Regions from separate parts of the Vulcanococcus sp. DEBay_Sum22DG08_74 genome, predicted to be linked through region 1. Evidence: riboswitches for the same ligand, from Rfam matches in the RefSeq annotation. Region 1 holds a riboswitch; the other holds the start of a gene.
What was found. A riboswitch is a leader RNA that binds a small molecule or an ion and turns the genes downstream of it on or off. The one in region 1 is predicted to bind cobalamin.
Positions count from the first base shown of each region.

Region 2: it holds a riboswitch for cobalamin, as region 1 does, so the genes downstream of both, QZ184_RS04245 (HupE/UreJ family protein) here and QZ184_RS05510 (HupE/UreJ family protein) in region 1, are expected to answer to the same signal.

Region 1 covers NZ_JAFMKL010000033.1:997-10,691, forward strand. The annotation lists gene QZ184_RS05485 (hypothetical protein) at 1-292, shown strand, start outside; gene ilvD (dihydroxy-acid dehydratase) at 289-1,965, opposite strand; gene QZ184_RS05495 (hypothetical protein) at 2,008-2,304, opposite strand; gene upp (uracil phosphoribosyltransferase) at 2,330-3,001, opposite strand; gene QZ184_RS05505 (pentapeptide repeat-containing protein) at 3,057-3,593, shown strand; cobalamin riboswitch at 3,599-3,747, shown strand; gene QZ184_RS05510 (HupE/UreJ family protein) at 3,772-4,362, shown strand; gene cobW (cobalamin biosynthesis protein CobW) at 4,365-5,435, shown strand; gene QZ184_RS05520 (hypothetical protein) at 5,432-5,764, opposite strand; gene purS (phosphoribosylformylglycinamidine synthase subunit PurS) at 5,857-6,126, shown strand; gene purQ (phosphoribosylformylglycinamidine synthase subunit PurQ) at 6,130-6,783, shown strand; gene QZ184_RS05535 (LD-carboxypeptidase) at 6,780-7,745, shown strand; gene QZ184_RS05540 (peroxiredoxin) at 7,796-8,386, opposite strand; gene QZ184_RS05545 (hypothetical protein) at 8,540-8,872, shown strand; gene rpaB (response regulator transcription factor RpaB) at 8,983-9,695, shown strand, end outside.
Region 2 covers NZ_JAFMKL010000020.1:11,957-21,651, reverse strand. The annotation lists gene QZ184_RS04280 (metal ABC transporter permease) at 1-139, opposite strand, end outside; gene QZ184_RS04275 (transcriptional repressor) at 171-572, shown strand; gene QZ184_RS04270 (ATP-binding cassette domain-containing protein) at 569-1,267, opposite strand; gene QZ184_RS04265 (hypothetical protein) at 1,311-2,201, opposite strand; gene QZ184_RS04260 (metal ABC transporter substrate-binding protein) at 2,294-3,178, opposite strand; gene QZ184_RS04255 (hypothetical protein) at 3,337-3,849, shown strand; gene QZ184_RS04250 (GTP-binding protein) at 3,911-5,062, shown strand; cobalamin riboswitch at 5,063-5,205, shown strand; gene QZ184_RS04245 (HupE/UreJ family protein) at 5,238-5,813, shown strand; gene QZ184_RS04240 (hypothetical protein) at 5,879-6,019, shown strand; gene QZ184_RS04235 (Fur family transcriptional regulator) at 6,020-6,493, opposite strand; gene QZ184_RS04230 (lysylphosphatidylglycerol synthase domain-containing protein) at 6,515-7,453, opposite strand; gene larC (nickel pincer cofactor biosynthesis protein LarC) at 7,450-8,649, opposite strand; gene QZ184_RS04220 (hypothetical protein) at 8,649-9,287, opposite strand; gene QZ184_RS04215 (hypothetical protein) at 9,294-9,695, opposite strand, start outside.

The DNA.
Region 1 (9,695 bases):
GCCCTCCACCGTCGGGGACTGCAGTGATTGCTGTCTCTTGATCGAAGCGCGCGACACCGATGGGGTTCGCCACCCTGATCGCGATCTCGAGCTGGAGATCTACCGCAGCGGTGACGAACTGAACCTGATGCTCAGCATGGTGGCCGATGAACAGGCACCCATGCTTTGGCATGGCAGCCATCCCGTCTGGATGCAAGCGAACTCAGGGGAGCGCTGCGAACGCCCCAGCGCCGGCGCCCCCCTTGAAGCCCTCTGCAGGCGTATTCGCGCCTTGATTGCTGGCGAGGCCTAGAGGTCAGGCTGGTCGGTCACAGCACCTTTGCTGCTGGAGCTCACCAGCCGGGCGTACTTACCCAAAACACCGGTGCGGTACCTCGGCTCAGGCTTGCTCCAGGCGGCCCGGCGGGCGGCCAGTTCGGCGTCATCAACATTGAGTTGGATCAGCAGTTGGCTGGCATCAACGGTGATGCTGTCGCCTTCCTGGACCAGACCGATGGTTCCGCCCACGGCCGCCTCGGGCGCCACATGGCCGACCACCAGTCCAAACGAGCCCCCGGAGAAGCGTCCATCGGTGATCAGGGCCACGGAATCCAGTAAGCCCTGGCCCACGATCGCGGCGGTGGGGCTGAGCATCTCGCGCATGCCGGGGCCACCCACGGGACCCTCCTGTCGCACCACCACCACGTCGCCTGGGTTGATCTGCTTATCGAGGATGGCGGCCAGGCAGGTTTCCTCGCTTTCAAACACGCGGGCGGGGCCGGTGATCACCGGATTCTTCACCCCGCTGATCTTGGCCACGGCACCCTCTTCGGCCAGGTTGCCCTTGAGGATTGCCAGGTGTCCCTTGGCGTAGAGCGGATTGCTCAGCGGCCGGATCACGTCTTGGCCGGCTGGGGGCACCGCGGGAACATCGGCGAGCACCTGCTTGAGGGTTTTGCCCTCGATCGTTTTGCAATCGCCGTGGAGCAGACCGGCATCCAGCAGCAGCTTCATCACCTGGGGGATGCCACCGGCCTGGTGGAGATCCACGGTGACGTAGCGGCCGCTGGGCTTGAGGTCGCAGATCACGGGCACCCGTTGGCGGATGGTCTCGAAGTCATCGATCGAGAGATCAACGCCAGCGGTGCGGGCCACGGCCAGGAGGTGGAGCACGGAGTTGGTGGAGCCGCCGACGGCCATGATCACGCTGATGGCGTTTTCAAAGGCCTCGCGGGTCATCAGATCGCGGGGAAGGATGTTGGCCTTGATCGCCTCAGCCAGCACCTCCGCGCTGCGGGCAGCGCTATCGGCTTTTTCAGGATCTTCGGCAGCCATGGTGGAGCTGTAGGGCAGGCTCAGGCCCATGGTTTCGAAGGCCGCACTCATCGTGTTGGCGGTGAACATGCCGCCGCAACTGCCGGCGCCAGGGCAGGCGTTCTTCTCAATGGCCGTGAGCTCCTGCTCGTCGATCCGTCCACCGCTGAACTGACCCACCGCCTCAAAGGCACTCACAACGGTGAGGTCGCAGGCGCCGAGCTTTCCGGGTTTGATCGTGCCGCCGTAGACAAAGATCGAGGGGATATTCATCCGCGCCATGGCCAGCATGGCCCCAGGCATGTTTTTGTCGCAGCCGCCGATGGCGAGCAGCGCATCCATGCTCTGACCGTTCACGGCTGTCTCGATTGAATCCGCGATCACCTCGCGGCTCACCAGGGAATACTTCATCCCTTCGGTGCCCATCGAGATGCCATCACTCACGGTGATGGTCCCGAACATCTGGGGCATGGCACCCGCCGCGTGAGCCGCATCCTCAGCCCGGCGGGCCAGATCGTTGAGGCCCAGGTTGCAGGGCGTGATCGTGCTGTAGCCGTTGGCGATGCCGATGATCGGTTTGTTGAAGTCAGCGTCTCCAAAACCGACAGCCCGCAACATGGCGCGGTTGGGGGAGCGCTGAATGCCCTGGGTGATCGCGGCGGAGCGAAGCATGGCTGCGGGGTTGTCTTCCCAGCAACCTACCGAGGAGCCCTGTCAGCTCTGGGGGCTCAGCCCCTCGAGCTGCCTGCGAACGTCTTCGATCGCTTGGTTGAGCTCTTGAACCTTGTCCTGGAGTTCAACCTCCCGGACCACCGGGCGGTCGCTGTTGGGGTCAAAGGCTTGATCGTCGTGATCGGCCAGCCGACTTAGGCGCAGGCTTCGCTGTTGCCGGGTGTTTTGCTGGCGCCGCTCAGCCTCGGAATAGAGCCACCAGGCAAAGCCAGCGGCACCGATCACAGCACCAACCAAGAGGGTGCTCAGAGAACCTGAACCGCCGTCTCGGTTGGACATCGCGTGGACCTGCTTTGAAGTTGCCTCAGCCTACGAAGCCTGACTGCGGCCTGCCATACAGACGGTCGCCAGCGTCACCTAAGCCAGGAACGATGCGCTGCTGATCGTCCAACTCGGCGTCGATACAGCCGGTGTAGATGGTCAGATCGCTGTAGCGCTCACCGAGGGTTTTCAACCCGGGACTGGCGGCAAGGGTTGAGATCACCCGCACCCGTTGGCCAGTCACCCCCTTGGTCTCCAGCTGTTCGAGCACGTTCAGGAGCGTTCCAGCAGTGGCCACCATGGGTTCAAAGACCAGCACCCCTGCATTGGCGGGGATGGTCTCCGGAAGACCGTTGAAGTAACACCGGCAGCGACCGCTGGCCTCATCCCGTTGCAGGCCCATGTGGGCGACGGCAGCGCTAGGGATCACCGACTTGGCTCCGTCCCATAGCCCCAATCCAGCTCGGAGGATGGGCACAGCCAGTACCGGAATCGAACCGTCAACGATGGTCCCTTCCGTCTGGGCCAGTGGTGTCTGCACCTGCACCCGCTGGTAAGGAATCCAGTCCCGCATGGCCTCATAGGTCAACCATCGACCCAGTTCGGCCATGGCCGTTGCAAAGAGGGGCTGAGGGGTCTCTCGATCCCGCAACACGGTCAGCCAATGGCCAATGAGGGGATGGGGAGGGACCACCACCCGAAGGGTCTTGCTCATCGGTCGCGCTCCGGTATCCGCCTGCAATAACTTGAGCGCCCAAGTTAAAGCTGCAGTGCGGAACCTCGTTGCGCTCATTCAGTTGCTCGTGGCCCGCTCATTGAGCACCCTCGCCCTCGGCGTTGTTCTGCTGCTGGCCTCTGTTCTTCCAGTCGCCTCCCCGGCCTTGGCGATTACCGCCCCCGAACTACGTGGTCAGCGCAGCGCTCAGGACCTGCAACCGGACATGCACGGCCGAAACCTTCAGCAGCAGGAGTTTCTAAAAGCCTCCATGGAGGGGTTTGACCTCAGTGAGACCGACCTGCGCGGGGCCGTGTTCAACACCGCCAATCTGCAAAACGCCAACCTCTCGGCGGCTGATCTCGAGGATGCCGTGGCCTTCGCCACCCGCTTTGACAACGCTGACCTCAGCGGTGCGGTCTTTCGCAACGCGATGCTGATGAACAGCAAGTTCACCGGCGCGGTCATCGAAGGCACGGACTTCACCGACGCGGTTCTGGACCTTCCGCAGCAGAAGGCCCTTTGTGCCCGGGCCAGCGGCGTCAATCCACGTACGGGTGTCGATACCCGCGAAAGCCTGGCCTGTCGTTAATCAGCGCTTAGGCTCAGTGCTCCGGTTCTTCGGGGGATCAGCCCGAGGAGGAAACGGGGAAAGTCCGGTGTGATTCCGGCGCTGTCCCGCAGCTGTGAAGAGTCCTGTCCCCAGGGCTCCAGTCAGAACGCCCGCCGGTTCACTCCCATAAATCACCTGGCGCGGACCAGTCCTATTGATGTTCAAGCGTTTCGGGGCCCCTGCGCTCCTGCTGGCTTCCCTCTCTGCCGCGCCAGCTCTGGCCCATCACCCGATGGAGTCCATGGCGCTGGTTCCCTCACCGGTGAGTGGATTGATCAGTGGTCTGGCCCACCCGCTGCTGGGGCCTGACCATCTGCTCTTTCTGATTGCCCTGGCCCTGGTCGGCTTTCAACGCTCCATGCGTTGGACCATGGCGTTGCTGCTGGTGGGCCTCAGCGCCACGGCACTGGGTCTTTGGTTGCCCGGTCTGCCTGGTGCCGAGGCACTGGTCTCCCTCTCCCTGGTGGTCGAGGGCCTCGTGATCGTGGGCCGTCTTCCTGCCCTCAGCTTGATTCCCGCCTTCGCTCTGCACGGTTATGTGCTCAGCGCCTCGGTGATTGGCTGGGAGTCCACCCCCATTGCCTTCTACCTGCTGGGTTTGTTGCTCAGCCAAGGCGCTCTGTTGACCCTCTCCCTCGTTGGCCTGCGTCGCTTCAGCCAGGAGCTCCCGCTGAGCCAGAAACAGCTCCTCGCCGGTGTGATGGTCGGCATCGGCGCCGCCTTCACCTGGACCGCGCTCGTCGCCTGACCATGACTGTGGCACCCGCATCACGCCTCCCGGTCACGGTGGTGACCGGGTTTCTTGGCGCTGGTAAATCGACACTGTTGCGTCAGCTGCTGGTCTCCAGTGGCCTGCGGCTTGCCGTTCTGGTGAACGAGTTTGGTGAGGTGGGGATCGATGGCGATCTGATTCGCAGCTGCGGCTTTTGCCCTGAGGATGAGCTCGACGGACGGGTCGTTGAGCTGGCCAACGGTTGCCTCTGCTGCACCGTCCAGGACGAGTTTCTGCCGGTCATGCAGCAGTTGCTGCAGCGCGCTGACCAACTCGATGGAATCGTCGTCGAAACCAGTGGCCTCGCCCTGCCCGTGCCCCTGGTGCAGGCCTTCCGCTGGCCTGAGATTCGCACCAAGACCCGTGTGACGGGCGTGGTGACCGTTGTCGACGGTGAGGCATTGAGTGGCGGAAGTGTCGTTGCCGATCCCAGTGCCCTCGAGGCCCAACGACAGGCCGATCCAAGCCTGGATCACCTCAGTGACATCAACGCGCTCTTCGACGATCAGCTCGAGGCCGCCGATCTCGTGCTGATGAGCCGGGCGGATTGTTTAAGCGAGGAGGCCGTCGACCGTCTCCGCCGCCGCTTGAGCGACCAGGTCCGCAGCGGCGTGTCTGTTCTGCCCATGGCCCGCGGCGACGTCCCAGCGGCTCTGCTGATGGGACTCGATCGCCCCGAACACGACGACGATCATCACCACGACCACGACCACGACCACGACCACGACCACGATCACCATGACCACACCCACGTGGCGATGGAGTCGGTTGCCTTCCAGTGGCAGGGAGTGACCAGCAAAGCCCAGCTCGAAGCCCTGTTGCCGGCTTGCATTACAGACCAAGGCCTGCTGCGTCTCAAAGGACGGGCTTGGCTTCCTGGTAAAACCCACCCGCTGCAGATCCAGGCGGTTGGCCCGCGTCTGGAGTGTTGGTTTGACAGCGGTTCGCGGCTGGAGCGCCCCAACGACGACGGTCTGGAGCTTGTCGCCCTGGGCCTGTCCCTCAAGGGTTCAGCCCTGAAGGATCAGTTGATCGCCGGTCTGGGCTAGTCCAGCGGCAAGGCTCCTTTGGCGCAGATGCCCCCCCAGCAGAGGGCCTGCTCAGATCTCCAGTGGGGCTGAACAAGCCGGGGCTCTCTTGCCGCCTCCTGAAGTTCGATCTGTCCCCGTCCATCGTGGTGAAAGTCCAGTCGGCGCCCACCGACCTGGAGCCACCAGTGCTCCCCGAGCCGTTCAACGGTCAGCGTGCAGGGCTGCCAACGGGCCGATTCGAGCTGGCATTCGAGCGGAAGCGAAAAGGGTTCCTCCCCTTTGGCGACCTGGGTGGTGAGGAGTGCCCAGGCTGTCAGCAGCCCAGTCAGCAGCGGCAAGCGATCCACGGCGACCCCTTAGGACCCCCTCCAACCTGACCACAGCCGGGTCCAGCGTCAGCCGGCCTGCCAAGATTTAACAAACCCCACCTAGAGCTCAGGTGCCCGTCTTCTCTGCCCGTGTGTTGGTCTCCCTGAGGCCCTCCGTGCTCGATCCCGCTGGTGAAGCCACCCGAGCCGCTGCCTCACGCCTGGGTGTCGATGGCATCGGCAAATTGCGGATCGGTAAGGCCGTGGAGGTGGAGCTTGAGGCTCCTGACGCCCAGACCGCCCGTCAGCAGTTGGAGCTGTTGAGTGACCGGTTGTTGGCCAATCCCGTGATCGAGGACTGGACCCTCGAGCTCAAGGACGACTCCAGCGCTGGAGCCTGAGCCATGACCCTTGGTGTCGTTGTTTTTCCCGGCTCAAACTGTGACCGGGATGTCCAGTGGGCAGCCCAGGGCTGTTTGGGCATCGAAACCCGCTTCCTCTGGCATGAGGAGCGGGATCTGAGTGGTCTTGATGCCGTGGTGATTCCAGGCGGATTCAGCTACGGCGACTACCTGCGCTGCGGAGCGATTGCGCGCTTCGCCCCTGTGCTGGAGGAAGTCGCGGCCTTCGCGAAGCGCGGCGGTCGCGTGCTGGGAATCTGCAATGGCTTCCAGGTGCTGACCGAGATGGGCCTCTTGCCAGGCGCCCTGACCCGTAACCAGAAACTCCACTTCATCTGCGAGCCCACGGATCTTCGCGTTGAGCCGGGCCAGTGCAGCTGGCTGCAGGGCTACAGCAGCGGCGAGGTGGTGAATTTCCCTATCGCCCATGGAGAGGGGCGCTACCAGGCCGCTCCCGATGACCTCAAGGCCCTTGAGGACCAAGGCCAGGTGGTGCTGCGCTACTGCCGGAATCCCAACGGCTCCGTCGCCGACGTGGCTGGCCTGACCAATGCCCAGGGCAATGTGCTCGGCCTGATGCCCCACCCCGAACGGGCCTGTGACCCAGCGACCGGTGGGGTCGATGGACGCCGTCTGTTGGCCAGCCTGTTGGGATGAAACCCTGGCGCCGCCGTGAGCTGCTCCTTGGGGCACTAGCGGCAGCGGTTCCCCTGGCTGCCCGCTCCCGAGCAGCGACGCAGCGCGGCCCGGCACCGTTGAAGCCGGGAGCACGGATTGCAGCGCTCGCACCAGGCACCTGGCTTGAGCGAGAGGATCCGACGTTGGAGCTCCTGCGGCGGCGCTGCCGGCAGGAGGGTTGGAGGCTTCTCACTCCGCCTGAACTCTTGGGCCAGTGGCGTTGGTTCTCCGGGACGGATGAGCAGCGCGCCTCCTCCCTGCGGCAGGCCTGGCTCGATCCCTCCATTGATGCACTGTTCTTGGTCGGGGCGGGCTGGGGCAGTGCACGCGTGCTCGAGCAGGGCTGGTCCATCCCGGCCACCCCACGCTGGTGTGTTGGGTTTTCAGATTGCTCAGCGGTGCTCCTCGCCCAACTCGCCGCAGGCAGTTGCGGTGGGGTGCATGGCTGGTTTGGCGGATCGGACCTTCAGTGGGAACGCCTGTCTTCTCTGCTCAAGGGGAGGCCTGTGGCATCCCTTCAGGGCCGGCGTCTACGGCCAGGCATCGCCCGCGGAGCACTGGTGGTGAGCAACCTCACCATTGCCACGAGCTTGATCGGTACGCCTTGGCTTCCCGCCCTGCGGGACAAGATCTTGGTGCTGGAGGACACCGGTGAAGCTCCCTATCGCGTCGATCGGCAGCTCACGCAGTGGCGCAGCTCAGGGTTGCTCGATGGTGTGCGGGGGATTGGCCTAGGGCGCTTCAGCTGGGCTGAGGACGATGTCTTGCCAGGGGACTTCTCAATGGAGGAGATCCTCGAGGAGCGGCTCGGCAACTTGGGTATCCCGCTGGTGCATCAGCTACCAGTCGGCCACGGGCGGCCCAACATGGCACTTCCCCTCGGCGTTCCAGCGCAGTTGGACGGTGCGACAGGGGAACTGAGCCTGGCAGCCCCTGATTGAACATAAAAAAGGGGGCCTCTCGGCCCCCGTAGATCGATGGGAACTGGGGATCAGTTCACAGCAGCGAAGAACTCCTTGCTCTTCACGGGATCGGGGTTCATGGTCTTCTCGCCAGGGGTCCAGTTGGCGGGGCAGACCTCGTCGGGGTGGTTGCGGATGTGCTGGAAGGCCTGGAGCAGACGCAGGGTCTCGTCAACGCTGCGGCCGACGGGCAGGTTGTTGATGGTGCTCTGCATGATCACACCATCGGGATCGATGATGAACAGACCGCGCAGGGCCACACCGGCTTCCTCGTCCAGCACCTCGTAGGAACGGGCGATGTCCTTCTTCAGGTCAGCGACCAGGGGATAGGCGATGTCGCCGAGACCACCGTTCTTACGGTCGGTCTGCACCCAGGCGAGGTGAGAGAACTGGCTGTCCACGGAGACGCCCAGGACTTCACAGTTACGGCTGGAGAACTCGCTGTAGCGATCGGAGAAGGCCGTGATCTCCGTCGGGCAGACGAAGGTGAAATCCAGGGGGTAGAAGAACAGCACCACGTACTTGCCGCGGTATGAGGAGAGGGTCACCTCCTTGAATTCCTGATCGACCACTGCAGTGGCGGTGAAGTCAGGAGCCTGAAGACCGACGAGCCTCGACATAATCCGTGAAATGATTGGTGGAGACAGGGATTAGACCCAACGTTTCGGTTAACCCGAACCCGGATCGACTTCCAGTTGTCACCGCAACAATTTATCACGCTTCTCCTGCACCCGCGCTGCCCAATAGGCTGAGGGTCTTACAGACCAGCGCTAATGGCTTGGGATCCGTCGCTGCTGCGGAAATACAACACCACCGGCCATTTTCGGCTACTGAACCAGCTCCGCGGGGAGTTGAAGGACCAACCGATCCAGCGGCCACTGTCCACGACCCGTCCAGAGGCGACCCGGCGTAATCCAATCCGTCGCCGCTCCGAGGCGGACCAACCAAGCGCCTCCCCTCAGGCGAGCTCGCCGGCCCCCAGTCGGACCAGTTCGAATCGTTTCCGCCGTCAGGCCGAGCCCACTCCGCAGCCTGCGATTACGAGCTTTGACCCGATCGTGACGGTGCCCGTTCTGCTGGATGCCTTCACAGAACAGGAGAACTAAGCAGTCAGGGACAGTCCCGCTGCGGCTTCGTTACAAAGCCTGTTGTTCCTTCATAAACGGGAACCCACTCGGCTATTCGTTGATTCAGAACAGCATCTGATCCCCTCTTGATGACTGAAGCGACGACGACCGCTCCCCTCAAGATCCTGGTCGCAGATGACGAAGAGAACATTCGTCGAATCCTTGAGACCCGCCTGGTGATGCTTGGTCACGAAGTGACCCTTGCCGAGAACGGAGCCCAGGCACTCGAGCATTTCCGCGCATCAGAACCGGATGTCGTGGTTCTCGACGTGATGATGCCGGAGCTCGACGGTTTTGCCGTGACCGAGCGCATTCGTGCCCAGTCGGAGGTCCCGATCATCCTGTTGACCGCCCTCGGCGATGTGGCAGACCGGATCACGGGTCTGCAGCTTGGCGCCGACGACTACATGGTGAAACCTTTCAGCCCGAAGGAGCTGGAGGCGCGAATTCGCTGCGTCATGCGGCGTGTCAGCTCTGTTCAGGCCAATGGGGTGGCCGGGCCCGGCCGCACGGCCCATGTGGTGGTCGTGGGTGACCTCAGCATCGACTTCAACAAGCGTCAGGCCCATCGGGGCGATGAGCGCATCCGACTGACCGGCATGGAGTTCAACCTGCTTGAGCTTCTGCTTAGCCGGTCTGGCGAACCGATCAGTCGCCTGGACATGCTGGAGAAAGTCTGGGGCTACAAGCCCGAGCGCTCCTCCGACAGCCGAGTGGTGGATGTGCACATCTCCCGGCTGCGGGCCAAGCTCGAGGATGATCCCGAAAACCCGGAACTGATCCTTACCGCTCGGGGATTGGG
Region 2 (9,695 bases), on a different contig from region 1:
GTCCTGGCAGCACCGCATGGGAGATCAAATTGACCTGGAACAACCGGCGCTGCACCAACAGAGCCGTTCCGGCCAGGGGACAGAGCACGCCCACCACCAGGGCGATGCTGAAGGGCAAGAGCCACCAGGCGTCAGCCATAGGATCTGGACCCCATCCAAACTGGACGCGCATGCCCCCCCAGGTTGCCGGCATCACGGAGCGGCAGCAGCTGATCATTCAGCACCTGGAGGACGCCGAGCAAGAACTGTCGGGACAGGAGCTGCATGCCCAGCTGCGGAGCAGCCACAGCCCCATGGGACTGGCGACGGTTTACAGGCACCTGCGCCAACTCCAGCAACGGGGACTGATCCGCTGCCGGCATCTGCCCAGCGGCGAAGCCCTCTTCGCTCCGTTGGGGCGGGACGAGCATCACATCACCTGCGTGGACTGCGGCGCCACCGCGGTCCTCAACCATTGTCCTGTTCATCACGTTGACCTCGAAACCGAGGACAGCAAAGGGTTTTCGTTGATCTTTCACACCCTGGAGTTCTTCGGACTGTGCGAGAGCTGCCAGTCCCGTCAAAGCGACTAACCACAGCATTGATGCCCAACCCTGAGGTCGCCCAAGGAGCGCCGTACCGCCTCGGGCGGACCTTGGGCAAGCAGCGCTCGATCCAGGACCAGCACTTCGTCGTAGGCATCCAGATCAGTTCCCCAGTCATGGCTGCTCACCAGCAGGGTCAATCCCGCATCGCAGAGCTGACGCATGACCCGCAACAAATTGGTGCGCGATGGGGGATCAATCGCAGCGCAGGGCTCATCGAGGAGCAAGAGCTGGGCTGGCTGCAACAACGTGCGGGCGAGCAGCGCCCGCTGCTGCTGACCGCCGGAGAGTTCATCCAACCGTCGTGAACCCAAGCCAGCCAGACCCACCCGCTGTAAAACCGCCTCCACATCGCAGCAGCCCGGTCGACGCCCGAGAAGACGCCCCAGGGCAACCAACTCCTGGACCGTGATTGGGAAACTCCAATCAATGGCTCCGCGTTGCGGCATCAGCGCAATCTCTCGACGGGCCAACGCAGGGGTGAGGGCCAAACCAGCCAACTCCAGGAGGCCGGAGGTGGCTGGAAGTTGCCCCTCTAGGGCATGCAACAACGTGCTCTTGCCTGCTCCATTGGGGCCAACCAAAGCCGTTAACGAGCCGGACTTGATCGTGAAAGAGACGTCATCGAGAACCAGTTGCTGGCCGCGATGAACGCAGAGGTTTTGAACGCGAAGCAAAGCCATCCAGCCTCTAGAGCTCAAGCTAGTCGGATCGCTAGAAAAGCCCCTAGAAGCGGAAAGTCACACCAGTACCGATGTGGTGCTGAAATCCAATTCCCCAGCCTTCACCAGCCTGGGTGCTGTACACGGCCTGCCAGTGGGCAAAGCCAACGACTGTCGTGGTGAAGGGATACTCGAACTCAATCTCTCCACCCCAATCCGTACGCTGCGGAAGGTTGGCGTAGCGGCCGGGTGTGTAGAACCGTGGACCAGCTGAGAGCGTCACATTCAGCAGGTCGTAGTTAAAACCAAACCCACCCCAGGTATCGGTGTAGTTGCCCAAATAGGTTCCATCACTATCCCAGCCCGTGTTGTTGACTGCAGACACAAACAGTCCATCCACAACACTCTCCAGGCCATCACCCAAGGCGAAATTGACGTCGCCATCACCAAAGGCGTAGAGCACACCCGCCTGAACCTCATTCCTCAAACCCAACTGATCCTCTAGACCATCCTGGGTTTCAGTTCGAGTGATGTAGTACGGCTTCCAGGTTGCCTGGAAGGAAAGGTTGCTCGAGGGTTGATAGCGAGCGCTGAGATAGCCCTTAATGTCCGTCCTGCGCCATGGACTAGCAGAGGTAAAGGACTCACCCTCGTGCTCTTCATCAGCATGCCCCCCATGGGCATGAACCTGGCCATAAAAATGCTCAGCCTCACCCCAGACAAAGGCTGGACCAATCGCCGCCTCGATCGCAAAACTGCCCTGGTTCTTGAGCCCCCACTCCAAAACCGTTCCATAAAGACCATCGATGGCGTAGTGCCTGGGCGGCCCCTGCAAATTGTTCTCCAGACCACCGTGTCCCTCGATGGTGATCACAGGGGAGGCCTTGAATTCGCCAGGCTTTAGCTCCTCGCCAGTCGCTCCGCCGTGGGCGAAAGCGGGGGCTGAGAGCAACAGAGCACAGCCCACACCAAAGGGGAGGCACCTCAAGGGCAAGAACAGCGAACGGGGGCCAATCATCTAAGGAGATCAAAGCGAGGATTCGACAGTCAGCGAGACGAGCGAATCGCCTTCCAACGGACGACGAGTGCGTGAGCGGCGGAGCGGTCACAGCGTCCACCCTGGGCATCAACCAAGGTGCAGACATTGGAGACGAACGTGGCGACGTAGGTCTGTCCCTTGGCGACTCCATCAACCACCAAGTGCTGGCGATAAATCGGAATCCCCGAGGTCTTACTGATGCGGCGCAAGGTTTTTGAGTTGGCCTTGGACTCCGAGAACAGATACTTCGTTCCCGATCCCTTCACCGCTTGTGTGATCTCACCCAAACTGCTGGGACGCAGCGGGCCGCCTGAGGCAAAGGAGCGCATCAAGGGCACATAGCGAACCTGGTAGCGCCGGGCCAACGCGGCAATCGCATCGTGCTCCGTCAGCACCACACGATGCCCCTTGGGCACCGTCGCGAATTGCACGGCAGCCCATCGATCCAACTGCTGGAGCACGGAGGCCACTCGAGCCGCGCGTGCCTCAATCGCCGGGCGGGCCGGGGCCGCCACCAAAGTCTTGAGTTCAGAGGAGACCGCCCTCGTCATCGCCACCGCCTGGAGCGGGTTGTGCCAGACATGCGGATCACGCGATGGACTCAAGGGGACCGCCCGTTCGGCCACCTTGACCGTGCGCTTGAGCTTCCCGACACGCTCGAGGGCAGGACTTAACCGATAGCCGTTCAAGAAGACCAGAGAGGCCGACTGAATCGCTGCTCGGTCCCTGGCGTTCAGGCGGTAGTCGTGTGGATCGGCTCCAGCGGGCACCAGGCAGGCGACAGAAGCACTCGATCCCGCCAGCACACCAACGAGGTCGCAAAGAATGCCGTTCGCTGCAACAACCGAGGGGGAGGCCTGTGCAGCACTGGCCTGCGGAGCAACGAGCGTCAATCCACTTGCAACAGCCGCAAGCGCCAAAGAACGCGCCAAACCCACCCCGCAGCTCCGGAAACGATAACGGTTCTCAGTCTCGGGTTAAGGGTTGGCCCGTTGCCGTGTTGGCCATTCCTGATCAGCCTGAAACCAACTCCCCGCCCTCTCGAGAGCCGATGTCCTTCCCACGTCGCTCAGCCGTCCATGCCGCGGCACTCGCCAGCGGCCTACTCGCCCTCGCCGCCTGCCAATCGCCCAGCGCAGACCAGTCCGCAATGAGCGGCCCGCAAAAAGAGGTCTATGCCTACAACGAGGGAGCCATCACAGCCCTGGAAGGCCATCTCCTGGCCGCGATCGAGCTCTCTCCCGATCGCTTTGATCCTGAAGATGACCACGACCATGAGGCCCTGATCAAACAGACCCGGGCGACCGCCACGAGCTACACCGACGCTCTGCAGAGCATTCAGGCCGATCTCAAGGATGGCCCCTGCAAAAGCGCCCAAGCGGCCTACCTCAAGCTCGAGCAACAGGAACTCGGCGTGATTAACGCGATGCTCGATGCCCTCTCCGATGGCGATGGCGCTGGAGCCAAAGCCGCGGCCAAGACCTACAAGGACCTCACCAGCTCAGCCGAAAGCCAAACCATCGACCAGACCTATCTGAAGGCCTGTGGCTTGAGCAGCGTCTAAAGCTGCAGGCCACGTCCCAGACTGAGGGGATCGATCCCAGCCGCAGCAAGCCGCCTTCACCATGAGCAGCAGCCTGATGGAACAGGCCCCCAGCGGGCTTCCCGTGACCATCCTCACGGGCTTCCTTGGCGCAGGAAAAACCACGCTGCTCAACCACATCCTCAGCAACCAGCAGGGCGTCAAAACCGCTGTGCTGGTCAACGAGTTTGGAGAGATCGGCATCGACAACGACCTGATCATCGCCACCGGCGAGGACATGGTCGAACTCAGCAATGGCTGCATCTGCTGCTCCATCAATGGAGAGCTGCTGGACGCCGTCTACCGGATCCTCGATCGCCCAGATCCGGTCGACTATCTGGTGGTGGAGACCACTGGACTGGCTGACCCGCTGCCGGTGGCCATGACCTTCCTCGGCAGCGATCTACGGGATCAGACCCGGCTCGACTCGATCATCACCCTGGTCGATGCTGAGAACTTCAGCGACGAGATCCTCGATGGGGAGGTGGCCCGGGCCCAGGTGGTCTATGGGGACATCCTTCTGCTGAACAAGTGCGACCTCGTGAGCGAGGAGCGCCTCACTGCGGTGGAAGACAAGCTGCGGGAGATCAAAACCGATGCGCGGATCCTGCGCTCGGTCAAAGGGGAGGTCAATCTGCCGCTGCTGCTCAGCGTGGGCCTCTTCGAAAGCGACAAGGTGGCTGCGCAGCAAAACCACGACGACTGCGACCACGACCACGGTCACTGCGTCCATGAGCACGACCACGATCATTCCCACGACCACCAGGACCACAGCAACTGCGATCACGACCACGGGCACTGCGAGCACGACCACGGTCATTCACACGATCACAGTCACGATCACGGGCACTCCCACGACCATTCCCACGCGGATCACCTCGCCATCGAGGGATTCACGTCCCTCTCCTTCAATGCCGAGGGGCCCTTTTCCCTGCGGAAGTTTCAGAACTTCCTCGACAACCAGCTGCCTGCGGGGGTCTTCCGGGCCAAGGGAATCCTCTGGTTCAACGAGAGCAGCAAGCGCCACGTCTTCCACCTGGCCGGCAAGCGTTTCTCCATCGACGACAGCGAGTGGAGCAAGCCCAGCGACCGCAAAAACCAATTGGTCGTGATCGGCAAAAACCTCGACCACGCCAAGATCCGCAAGCAACTTCAGGCCTGCGTCGCCAAAGATGCCGGCAAGGGCTTCTCCTGAAGCGATAATCCGAGCAGCGGTTTCCTGGACCCAGCCCAGGAAGGCAACGAGGAAAGTCCGGTGTGACTCCGGCACTGTCCCGCAGCTGTGATGGGAGCGCCCGCTCCTCAGTCAGAACGCTCGCCGCCCTCACCCCCCCAAAAAAACCTCAGCACCGGCGCGGACCGGATCTGCCATGAACTCGAAACTGACCCGATCGCTGCTCACCAGCACTGCAGCTGGACTGGGACTGAGCCTGCTCTCCATGCTCCCGGCCGGTGCCCATGGCAGCGCCGACCATGGCGTCATGGGTGGCGCCCTGCACCCCCTGCTGGGACTGGATCACCTGCTGATGCTGGTGACCGTCGGTCTCTGTGTTGCCCAGGCCGGGCGCCCGTTGCTGACGACTGCCGTTGCTGGCGCGCTGCTGGGTTCGATCGTGGGCAGCTTTGGCGGGCAACTACCCGGGGCTGAAGTGCTGGCAGCACTGGCAATCTCGGCTGTTGCTGCCGTGCTTGTTCTGGTGCTGCGCGGTCACTGCGGCCGTTCGATCCTGGCCCTCACCGTTGGCGGGGCCGTCGCCCTGCACGCCATGCTCCACGGCCTGGAATCCAGTGGCAGCTCCTTCTGGTGGATTGGCGCCCTGCTGAGCTCCGCTGCGGTGGTGGGCGGCAGCGCCTGGCTGAGCCAGCGGTTTGACCGCAAGCTGGCCAGCCTCGGGGCCGGGCTGCTGGTGCTGGCCGGCGGTCTGCTGGCGATTGCACCCCTCTGAGCTGCAGCATCCGCGACAGCAGAAGCGAAAAACGCCGTTATGGTGTGTCGAACCGCATCCCCCGGATGGCCGAGTTCACTGCACTCACAACGGTTCTGGGGCTCGTCGGTCTGATTTTCTGGCTCGCCACCGACTCGGACGATGACAACGGCGGCGGCGGTTTGATGCAACCGTCGCTCGTGCCGGTCCGGGTCAACCGCCGCTGATCAAACCTCGTCCTCCTGCTGGGAACAAGCGGGACAGAGCGCCCGCACGTTCAAGACGCAATTCAGCAGCTGAAAGCCGTGTAGAGCCGCTGCTTCACCGCCGGCCTGAAGCACCGCTTCGCTTTCAAACTCCTCGGTGTGTCCGCAGCGGGCACAGACCAAGTGGTGGTGGTCCCGGTGGGCCTCATCACTGGCCAGCTCAAAGCGCCGGCCCCCTTCGGGCAGCTCCAATTCGCAGAGCAGCTCCATCGAGCTCAGTAGCCGCAAGGTGCGATACACCGTGGCCAGGGAGACCCGCTCCTCCGCCTTCAGCAGGCGCTGATGCACCTCCTCGGCACTGAGATGACTTCCCTCGCCCAGGCGCTCAAACAGGGCCAAGACCCGTTGCCGCTGGGGCGTCAGACGCTGTCCGCGGTCATGCAGCGAGCTGCGTAAGGCATCGGCCTGCACCGGGGAGACGGGACCAGCGGGCAAGACGCTCTCTCAGGGCACTTCTCAACAATACCCACTGTTGCGAAGCGCCGCCAGGTCCCGGCGGGCAGCGGCGGCCATCAGACAATCCGCCAGGGACACCACGAGCCTGTAGCTCAGGGCCACCGCCAGCAGGGGAGCCTCGGGGACCGACACCGCCAGGCGCAGCACCAACACCGCCTCAAACACCCCCAGCCCCCCAGGGGCAGCAGGCACCACCAGCCCAGCCGTCCAGGCCAGGGCGAACCCGGACAACCAGCCCCACCAGCTCAGTTGAACGCTGAGGTCAAAGGCTTGAACGCAGCAGGCGAAGCCTCCGAAGCGGCAGAGAACAAAGACCAACTCCGCCAGCAGGGGCAGCCAGGGATAGCCCGGCAAGCGCAGGCTCCCTGGAGTCAGGCCGGCGGGATCAACCTCCAGGGCTTGGGCGCGGCGGCGCTCCAGACGCTCCAGCAGAGGGTTTAACCAACGCGGCACCAGGGCCAGCAAAGGCAGCAGGCCCAACAGACCCAGCCCTCCCCCCAGGGCCACCAGGGCCAAGGCCGCCGCCGCCATCAAAAGCGGATCCAGCAGGACGGTCCCCAGGGCCTGCCGACCACTCAGGGGTTGGCGGCAGGGTCCACCAGCGCGCAGGGCCCGAACCCGCGTGACCAGGTGCCACACCCCACCGGGCAGGTACTTGCGCAGATTCGACTCGAGGAAGAGCAGCAGCACAGGCGTCCAGCGCGGTGCCGCACCGAACCAGCGCAGCACCACTCCCCACGCCAAGCCATTGACCACCAGGCTCAAGGCACTCAGCCCGAGGCCCAAGGCGAGCCAGAGCCAGGACTGACGATCCAGGCTGAGCTGCAAGAGCTGGCTGCCGTGGGAGACCACGGCCGTCAGAACAAAAGCAAAGCTCGCCGCACTCACCCAAAGCCGGGCGCCCCCAGGCAGAGAGAGCCCCCTCAGCCGCTGGATCACGGCTGCTCCTCCAGCCAGCGGAGCAGCTCTGCGCGCAGCTGATCCAGGGGCAGCTGCCGCTGCTGCGCCAAGGGAATCAAGTCCTCCAGTTCCGGCTTGCAGAGCACGCTGCCATCGGGCCGGATGGAGCGCTTGAAGCGCACGGGCCCCCAGGGCGTCTGCCGCTGCTCAATCTGCCGAGGCAGGGCCCAGCGCTGCTGCTGCTGCTCACGCACCCCCAGGCTGCTGCCATAGCGCCACCAGATCGCCCGCAGGGCCTCCGCCTGCTCCGGCCAGGCCAATGCTGTGATCAAGCTGCCCGCGCGTCCCTTCTTCATCACGACCGGCTGGGCAAAGACCTCCAACGCCCCGGCCTCCCGCAGGGCCTCCTGGAGGAAGGCCACATCCTCCGGGGTGGCATCGTCGATCTGGGCCTGCTGCTGCACAACGGTCTGCAACTCGGGCGCGCTGCTAGCGGGGACATCCGCCTCAGCCAGGAGCAGGCGCAACTGATTCGGGCGATCCAACTCGCGCGTGCCCAGCCCGATCCCCAGCCGGCTCGGACGCAGGGACGGCGCCGGCGCGAAGCACTCTGCCCAGGCCACCATCAGGGCCAATCCCGTCGGCGTCGTCAATTCCGCTGGAGGAAAGCCCGCACTCGTGGCGAGCGGAACCCCATGGCGCGTGGCCAGCTCCAGCACCGCGGGCACCGGCACCGGCAGCAGGCCGTGGGCACTCTTGACCTGGCCATGGCCAGCGGGTGGAGGACTGCAGATCAGGCGCTCAACCCCGAAGTGCTGCAAGCCAGCGCAGACGCCGACCACATCCACCAGGGCATCCAGGGCCCCCACCTCATGGAAATGCACCTGCTCGGGCGGGTGGCCATGGACCGCTCCTTCCGCCTCCGCCAGCACCCCAAAGACCCTCAACACCGACTCACGGAGTGCCGGCGGCCAATCGGCTGCCTGAATCTGCTCCTTGAGGCCGGCCCAATGGCGGTGAGGGGGCTGCCGCTCCAGCAGCTCCACCTGCAGATGCAAGCCACGCAATCCTGCGCTGCGGCGCTCCTCCAGCTGCAGGCGATAGAGCCCAGCCAAACCCAAGGCCGCCAGGGGTTGGTGGACCACCTCCTCAGGCAGTCCGCAGTCGAACAGGGCCGCCAGGAGCATGTTCCCGGCCAATCCCGTCGGGCAATCCACCACCGCCAGGGATCCCATCAGGCCTCCTGCAGAAGCTGCTCCGCGCTGGCCTGAAGCTGCTCGCGGTGCTGCTCCAGCCACTGCTGCACCTCGCGGCGGGCGCGACGCTGCTCGTTTTGGGCCGTCATCACATCGTGTCCGGAGAGGCCCCAGAGCCGTCCCAGCAGAGCCCGGTCATCGGCACCGCCGCGGGAGCCGCCGTACTCGACCACCTCCGCCACCATCCCGGCCAGAAGCACCCGGCTCCAACGCCGCAGATCCTCCAGCGGCATCTTCACCTGGGCGGGAGGTTCCAATTCGGTGCTGCCGTTCACGCGCAAACCATGGCGCAAACAGGCGCGGCTGCCCACCAGAACCTGCTTCACCGGCAACTGGTTCTCTGCGGCCAGCAGCAGGTGTCCGGCCTCATGCACAGCAATCCGTCTCAGCCGTGAGCGACCCAGACCAAAGGGCAGGGCCTCTGCCAACAGATGGCCCCCCAGGCCACCGAAGCGAGCTGCATCCAGCGTCAGGGCCGTCAGTGCCCCACCGGCCGCTCCGGCAATCAGCCAGGGGGAGAGGCCCAGCACAGGGCCCACAACGGAGACAACACTGATGCCCGCCACAGCAACACCGGCCCGCAACGCCGCCGTTGATCCCTGATCGGAGCTGGCCAGACGCACCTAGCGGCGAGCACCGCGGGGACCGCCGCGACCGCGGCCGGCCCGTTGGGGCACAGGAGCAATGACTTCGTGGTTCTCAACCTGCAGGGTTTGACCCTCGCGGCGCAGATCCAATGAAACGAAGTGGCGCAGATGGGCGGGATCCACCTGGCCCTTCAGCTGGAGTTTGAACGGGGTTGGGCGGCGACCGTCAGGCCTGGGCTGCTGGCGAATCTTGACGACCAGATCACCGTCCTCTGGACGGGTGTAGATCAGCTCGCCGCGCACCGAGAAATAACCATCACCTTCGGGCAGGTCATCCCCCTCATCGGCACTCTCCTCGGGGGAGAGGGTGCTGGGTTCCCAGACCCCCACCAGCTGGAGATGGAGCTGATCAGGATCGCGGAAACGGGGATAGGCCAC